Bosea sp. 685: one gene and its partner. The protein of the gene in region 2 interacts with the protein of the main gene of each other region in a pairwise test. Links are inferred from orthologs where the notes say so. Each region holds a gene or a part of one and is shown on either strand. Other genes may lie near its edges.

Region 1 (2,902 bases), 150 kb from region 2 along the record:
GTCGATGCGAAGCCGCAGGCTCCGAGAACGAGGATGAGCGGGCGCAGCGAGGCAGGCGTTGGTGCAGCGGCAGAGCTTTCAGACATAAGCCAGCGTAGGCAAGGGCCGTGCCTTGGCAAGCCGGTCAAAGCCTTGCAGCTCTGCGATCAGCGCAGGGAAGTCGGCGAGCGGCACCATGTTGGGGCCGTCCGAGGGCGCCTTGTCCGGGTCGGGATGGGTCTCGATGAAGACGCCGGCGACGCCGACGGCGACGGCCGCCCGGGCCAGCACCGGCACGAATTCGCGCTGCCCGCCGGAGGAGGAGCCCTTGCCGCCCGGCTGCTGCACCGAATGGGTGGCGTCGAAGATCACCGGCGCGCCGATCTCGGCCATGATCGGAAGGCTGCGCATGTCGGAGACCAGCGTGTTGTAGCCGAAGGAGGCGCCGCGCTCGGTCAGCATGACATTGGGATTGCCGCTCTCGGTGATCTTGGCGGCGACATTGACCATGTCCCAGGGCGCCAGGAACTGGCCCTTCTTGACGTTGACGACGCGGCCGGTCCTGGCGGCCGCGACCAGGAGATCGGTCTGGCGGCAGAGAAAGGCCGGGATCTGCAGCACGTCGACGATCTCGGCGACGGCGGCGCATTGGCTTGCTTCATGCACGTCGGTCAGGACGGGCATGCCGGTGCGCTCGCGGATCTCGGCGAAGACGGGCAGGGCGGCGTCGAGGCCCATGCCGCGCTGGCCCCGGGCGCTGGTGCGGTTAGCCTTGTCGAAGGAGGTCTTGAAGACGATGCCGATGTCCAGACGGTCCGAGATTTCCTTCAGGGCGAAGGCCATCTCGAGCGCATGCTCGCGGCTTTCCATCTGGCAGGGACCGGCGATCAGCGAAAGCGGCAGGCTGTTGCCGAAACGGACCGGCCGGGCGAGATCGGCGCCGATGCTGACGATGGCGTTGGCGGTCATGGGCAAGATTCCTGGGCACGGTTCCTGGGCGAGGATGCCCGCCGGGCTTAGGTCCGGGGCATGGGCGGGTCAAGCGAGAGCTGCCGTGCACCGCAATCTTGGGAGACATCACGCCAACGGACTGGCGAAGCAGCCGCGAGGTCTGTAAATTCGCGGACGAAGCATTATGTCGGGTGGGAACGCCGGGAAACGATCTTGAGAACAGCAGCGACGATGACGGGTGAGGCAAGGGGCGGCACGGATCGGTGCGCCGTGATTGCGCCACGTTCGTCCGCCGAGATGGTCGAGCGCCCCAAGCGCCCCAACGCGCCGTCAGATGGCGGCCGGGACGGGACGGGGACCGCGGTCCTGACGCGGACGCGGACGCGCAAACCCAATCTCTACCGGGTTCTGCTGCTGAACGATGACTACACGCCGATGGAGTTCGTCGTTCACGTTCTCGAGCGCTTCTTCAACAAGGACCGCGCCGAGGCGACGCTGATCATGATGCATGTGCATCAGAACGGCGTCGGCGAATGCGGAGTCTTCACATACGAGGTCGCCGAGACCAAGGTGACACTCGTCATGGATCTTGCACGCAAGCACATGCACCCGCTGCAATGCGTGATGGAGAAGAAGTAGCCTTGCGTTTGGACGATCTGGATTCGGTCTCACCTCAGACATCGGAATAGGAGCGCTATCCGTGCCGAGTTTCTCGCGCAGTCTCGAACAGGCGCTTCACCGGGCTCTTGCCCTCGCCAATGAACGCCACCACGAATATGCCACGCTGGAACATCTCCTGCTCGCACTGGTCGACGACCAGGACGCGGCGGCGGTCATGCGCGCCTGCAGCGTCGATCTCGACACGCTGCGGCGCAATCTGGTCGATTATATCGACGCGGAGCTGACCAACCTCGTCACCGACGGGCGCGACGATTCCAAGCCGACGGCGGGCTTCCAGCGCGTGATCCAGCGCGCGGTGATTCATGTCCAATCCTCGGGCCGCGAGGAGGTGACGGGCGCCAATGTGCTCGTCGCCATGTTCGCCGAGCGCGAGAGCCACGCCGCCTATTTCCTGCAGGAGCAGGACATGACCCGCTACGACGCGGTCAACTACATCAGCCATGGCATCGCCAAGCGCCCCGGCGCGAGCGAGGCCAAGCCCGTGCGCGGCGCCGAGGAAGAGCCTGAGCAGCAGCGCGATTCCCGCGCCGCCGACCAGGGCAACGACGCCGACAAGGACAAGAAGAAGAAGGAAAGCGCGCTCGACGCCTATTGCGTCAACCTCAACCGCAAGGCGCGCGACGGCCGTATCGATCCGCTGATCGGCCGCGAGGCCGAGGTCCAGCGCACCATCCAGATCCTTTGCCGCCGGCAGAAGAACAACCCGCTGCTGGTGGGCGAGCCCGGCGTCGGCAAGACCGCCATCGCCGAGGGCCTGGCGCTCAAGATCATCCGCGGCGAGGTGCCGGAGGTCCTGGAGGACGCGACCGTGTTCTCGCTCGACATGGGCACGCTGTTAGCCGGCACGCGCTATCGCGGCGATTTCGAGGAACGCCTCAAGCAGGTGATGAAGGAGATCGAGGCCCATCCCAAGGCGATCATGTTCATCGACGAGATCCATACGGTGATCGGCGCGGGCGCGACCTCGGGCGGCGCGATGGACGCCTCCAATTTGCTCAAGCCCGCGCTGGCCTCGGGCGGGCTGCGTTGCATCGGCTCGACCACCTACAAGGAATACCGCCAGTATTTCGAGAAGGACCGGGCGCTGGTGCGCCGCTTCCAGAAGATCGACGTCAACGAGCCGTCGATCCCCGATGCGATCGAGATCCTGAAGGGGCTGAAGCCCTATTTCGAAGAGTTCCACAAGCTGCGCTACACGGCCGACGCCATCAAGGCGGCGGTCGAGCTCTCGGCCCGCTATATCCATGACCGCAAGCTGCCGGACAAGGCGATCGACGTCATCGACGAGACC
Region 2 (4,459 bases):
CCGAAACCTATGACGCGCGCAAGCATTATGATCAGGTCAAGGGCTTGCTCTGGGGCACCCAGACGCCGGACGGGCGCTGAGTCAGAATAACAACAGCGGGCATTTCTCTTGTGGGCGGCTGAAAAGCCGCCTTGCCCGGGTTGCTCCCCGTGAAATACTCAAGGCTGGAGCGGCGTTGATTCTATCGACGCGCCTGGTGTCGAGTGGTCCGGACCCAAGATGAGCGCGCAACCGAAGCCCAGCGAACCGTCGATGGAGGAAATCCTTGCCTCCATTCGTCGGATCATCTCGGATGACGAGGCCAAGCCTGCTGAGGCGCCGCCTGCTGCCGTAACGGACGGGGACGATGAACTGAAGGCGCTCCTCGCCGGTGCGAGCGCCGTATCGGCCGCCGATGACGATGTGCTCGATCTCGGGGCCGAAGCCAATCTGATTTCCGAGCCTGAGCCGCCGGCCGAGGCCCAGGCGCTCGCGGAGTCCAGTGATATCGACTTCCTCGAGGCCCCGGAGTTGGCCGCGACAACCGAGCCGGAACCCGTCTTGCCGCAGGCTTTCGTGCCGGCTCCGTCGCCGCCTGCTGCTTCCGCGCCGCCCTTCGACATGGCTCAGCTTCTCTCCGACCAGACGAGTTCGGCGGTCACCAGTGCCTTCGGCCAGCTTGCCCATACGGTTTTGTCCAACAACGCCCGCACGTTGGAGGATCTGGTGAAGGATATGTTGAAGCCGATGCTGAAGGGCTGGCTCGACGACAACCTGCCGACCATGGTCGAGCGGCTGGTGCGTGCCGAGATCGAACGTGTGGCGCGCGGCGGCCGCAACTGAGCCCGCCGCGCCTGCCGGCGCGACCCCAGACATCCCGTGGTTATCTTTACCGCCTGGTCAGGCGCGCGGCGCGCGGCGCCGCGCTGGCACGGTCTGCAGCCGCTCGAAAGCGCCTTCCGAGCGCAGCTTCTTATAAATGAGGCTGCCGAGCATCAGGGCCAGCGTCGGCGTGCCGAGCCGCGCGACCAGCATCGCGATGCCGATGGTGGCGGGGCGGGAATAGCGGCCTGACGCCGCTCCAGCCGCGAACCAGGCGCCGAGCGCGTGGACAAAAAACTTCATCGCAATCGTTCCCTTGCTGCAATGGTCACAGGACCACTTTGCGATTATCGCCGAGATGGGGCTTCGAGCCCGTGATCGCGGCCGCCGCCATCTTCACTGTCGTGACGATCTTGCCGGGACTGTCCCAGAATTCGGCCATGGCGGGCCGGACGCGCAGGACGCGGATATTGGGATCGTCCTTGCTCTTCCAGAACGCCCTCGCAGCGGTTGACCAGAGTTCGCCGATCTTGCGACGGTCGTCGAGGATGTTGGCCGTGCCGGTCACGGAGACATAGCGATAGCTGCCATTATCGGCAAAGGTCAGGCAGACATTGTCGTTGATCTCGACCTCGTCGTCCTTGTGATTGCGCGCGTCGGTCAGGAAGTAGATCGCATCCTCGTCGCGAGCCGCATGGGCGCTCATCGGCCGGGAGCGCAACTCGTCGCTCGAACCGTCATGCGTCACCAGCATGCACAGCCCGATATCGTCGATCAGCGTCCAGGCGCGATCCTGGTCGGTGTGATGGGTCATGGCAGATTCTCCTGTCGTTCACTGTCTCAACGGGTGGACGCTGCAACAGTTCCTTCCGCCCCTTTTCGCGATGCCCTGCCGTCTCCTCCTCCCTGGGAACGCGAACCTGGGGAACGCGAAGCGCCCTCGCGCGTATCTTGAGCCAAGGCTCCGACCAGGCGTGGGCCTTCCACACGTGACCGCATCGAGGATATCGCCATGAAGAAGCCCGTCTCCAAGATCGACCTGACCTCGAACACCAAGACCGAGGTGATCAGCCTGCTGAATGAGCGTCTCGCTGATGGAATCGACCTCGCGCTCGTCACCAAGCAGGCGCATTGGAACCTGAAGGGGCCGGGCTTCATCGGCATCCACCTGATGCTCGATGGCTTTCGCAAGGATCTCGACGAGCATGTCGACACGGTCGCCGAGCGCATCGCCCAGCTCGGCGGCATTGCGCTAGGCACGACGCAGACGACCGCCTCGGCCACCACGCTGAAAGCTTACCCGACCGACATCATCGCGGTCGGCGACCATCTCGTCGCGCTGATCGAGCGCTATGCCGCGACCGCCAATCTGGTGCGCGTGGCGATCGACAAAACCGATGAGGCGGGCGACGCCGGTACCGCCGATCTGCTGACAGCCTATTCGCGCATGCTCGACAAGGCTTTATGGTTCCTGCAGTCCAATGCGGCATCGTGATCGATCGAAGACGTTGACGCGCAGGCCTTGCTCCACGCGTAAGGCCTTGCTTGACGCGTAGGCCTTGCTTGGGCTCTTAAGTTCTTCGACCTTTTTGGCCTTTGATTTTCACGGCCGGGGCGTGCTCCCCGGCCTTTTTGCGTTCGAGCGAAGCGATGATGGACAAGACATTCGAGCCGGCGACCGTCGAGGCGCGCGTCAGCGCGGCATGGGAGAAGGCCGACGCCTTCAAGGCCGGGCGCGGGGCTGCGCCCGGCGCCGAGCCCTATTGCATCGTGATCCCGCCGCCCAACGTCACCGGCTCCTTGCATATGGGCCATGCACTCAACAACACGCTGCAGGATGCGCTCTGCCGTTTCGAGCGTATGCGCGGCAAGGATGTGCTCTGGCAGCCGGGCACCGACCATGCTGGCATCGCCACGCAGATGGTGGTCGAGCGCAAGCTGTCAGCCGAGCGCAACATCTCCCGCCGCGACATGAGCCGCGAGGACTTCCTGAACGAGGTCTGGGCCTGGAAAGCCGAGTCCGGCGGCACGATCGTCAACCAGCTGAAGCGCCTGGGCGCCTCCTGCGACTGGTCGCGCGAACGTTTCACCATGGATGAGGGCCTGAGCCAGGCCGTGCTCAAGGTTTTTGTGGCCCTGCACAAGCAGGGGCTGATCTATCGCGCCAAGCGCCTAGTGAACTGGGATCCGAAGTTCCAGACCGCGATCTCCGATCTCGAGGTCGTCCAGGTTGAGAAATCCGGTTCGTTCAAATGGGAGCGGGGCGGCGAGGAGGCCTTCGATTCCACCAAGCTGGAGAAGGTGCTGAACCGCGATCCGGGCGGCCATCTCTACTATTTCAACTACCCGCTCGAAGGCGTGACTTACGCTGCCGACGACGCCTCGACCTTCATCACGGTGGCGACGACGCGGCCCGAGACCATGCTGGGCGACACCGGCGTCGCGGTTCATCCCGAGAACGAAAAGCTCGGCCATCTGATCGGCAAGAATGTGGTGCTGCCGCTGGTCGGGCGCATCATCCCGATCTTTGGCGACGACTATGCCGATCCGGAGAAGGGCACGGGCGCGGTCAAGATCACCCCGGCGCATGACTTCAACGATTTCGAGGTCGGCAAGCGCCACAAGCTCGACATCATCAACATCCTCGATGGCGAGGCCAGGATCCTGCTCGCCGACAATGCCGATTTCCTCGCCGGCTCAGTGCCGGAGGGCGAGACGCTGGCGCTGCATGGCCTCGACCGCTTTGCCGCGCGCAAGCGCGTCGTCGCGCTGATGGCCGAGCGCGGCTTTCTCGCCAAGGTCGAGCCGCATGGCCACACCGTGCCGCATGGCGACCGCTCGGATGTCGTGATCGAGCCCTGGCTGACCGATCAGTGGTATGTCGACGTCAAGCCGCTGGCGCAGCGCTCGCTGAAGGCGGTCCGCGACGGGCGCACCAAGTTCACGCCGGAAAGCTGGACCAAGGTCTATTACGACTGGCTGGAGAACATCGAGCCCTGGTGCGTCTCGCGCCAGCTCTGGTGGGGCCATCAGATTCCGGTCTGGTACGGGCCCGACGGCGAGGTTTTCGTGGCGGAATCGGAGGTCGAGGCGCAAGCGCTGGCGCTCAGTCATTACGGTGGCACCGTCGAGCTCACCCGCGACGAGGACGTGCTCGACACCTGGTTCTCCTCGGCGCTGTGGCCGTTCTCGACCCTGGGTTGGCCGGAGGATACAGCCGAACTCAAGCGCTATTACCCGACCGCGACGCTCGTCACCGCCTTCGACATCATCTTCTTCTGGGTCGCCCGGATGATGATGATGGGCCTCAACTTCATGGATGAGGTGCCGTTCAAGGACGTCTACATCCACGCCATCGTTCGCGACGAGAAGGGCGCGAAGATGTCGAAGTCGAAGGGCAACGTCATCGACCCGCTGACGATCGTCGATCAGTACGGCGCCGATGCCTTGCGCTTCACGCTCGCCGCCATGGCGGCGCAGGGGCGCGACATCAAGCTCTCGACCGCGCGCGTCGAGGGTTACCGCAACTTCGCGACAAAAATCTGGAACGCGGCGCGCTTCGCCGAATTGAACGGCTGCGCCCGCACCGAGGGCTTCGACCCGGCCAAGGTGAAGCAGCCGCTCAATCGCTGGATCCTGAGCGAGGCGGCGCGCGCGG

The links. Proteins that work in one complex are often made in the same cells at the same time.
Region 1: the proteins of dps (region 2) and clpS interact in binary tests that used the Escherichia coli proteins (3 or more experiments, as listed by UniProt). The link is inferred for Bosea sp. 685 from one-to-one orthologs.

What each region holds. Positions count from the first base shown.
Region 1 is NZ_CP134779.1:2,479,158-2,482,059, forward strand. The notes cover bases 1-2,898. They hold clpS (ATP-dependent Clp protease adapter ClpS), read left to right. Parts: upstream 1-1,227; coding sequence 1,228-1,569; downstream 1,570-2,898. Other genes in these bases: RMR04_RS13140 (MFS transporter), read right to left, coding at 1-86; kdsA (3-deoxy-8-phosphooctulonate synthase), read right to left, coding at 79-948; clpA (ATP-dependent Clp protease ATP-binding subunit ClpA), read left to right, coding at 1,631-2,898. In the rest of the region: more of clpA, read left to right, coding at 2,899-2,902. UniProt on the Escherichia coli protein: Involved in the modulation of the specificity of the ClpAP-mediated ATP-dependent protein degradation.
Region 2 is NZ_CP134779.1:2,331,520-2,335,978, forward strand. The notes cover bases 740-3,554. They hold dps (DNA starvation/stationary phase protection protein Dps), read left to right. Parts: upstream 740-1,813; coding sequence 1,814-2,296; downstream 2,297-3,554. Other genes in these bases: RMR04_RS32105 (PopZ family protein), read left to right, coding at 740-822; RMR04_RS12455 (hypothetical protein), read right to left, coding at 880-1,104; RMR04_RS12460 (pyridoxamine 5'-phosphate oxidase family protein), read right to left, coding at 1,130-1,615; RMR04_RS12470 (valine--tRNA ligase), read left to right, coding at 2,452-3,554. Outside these bases: RMR04_RS12445 (TolC family outer membrane protein), read left to right, coding at 1-80; more of RMR04_RS32105, read left to right, coding at 601-739; more of RMR04_RS12470, read left to right, coding at 3,555-4,459.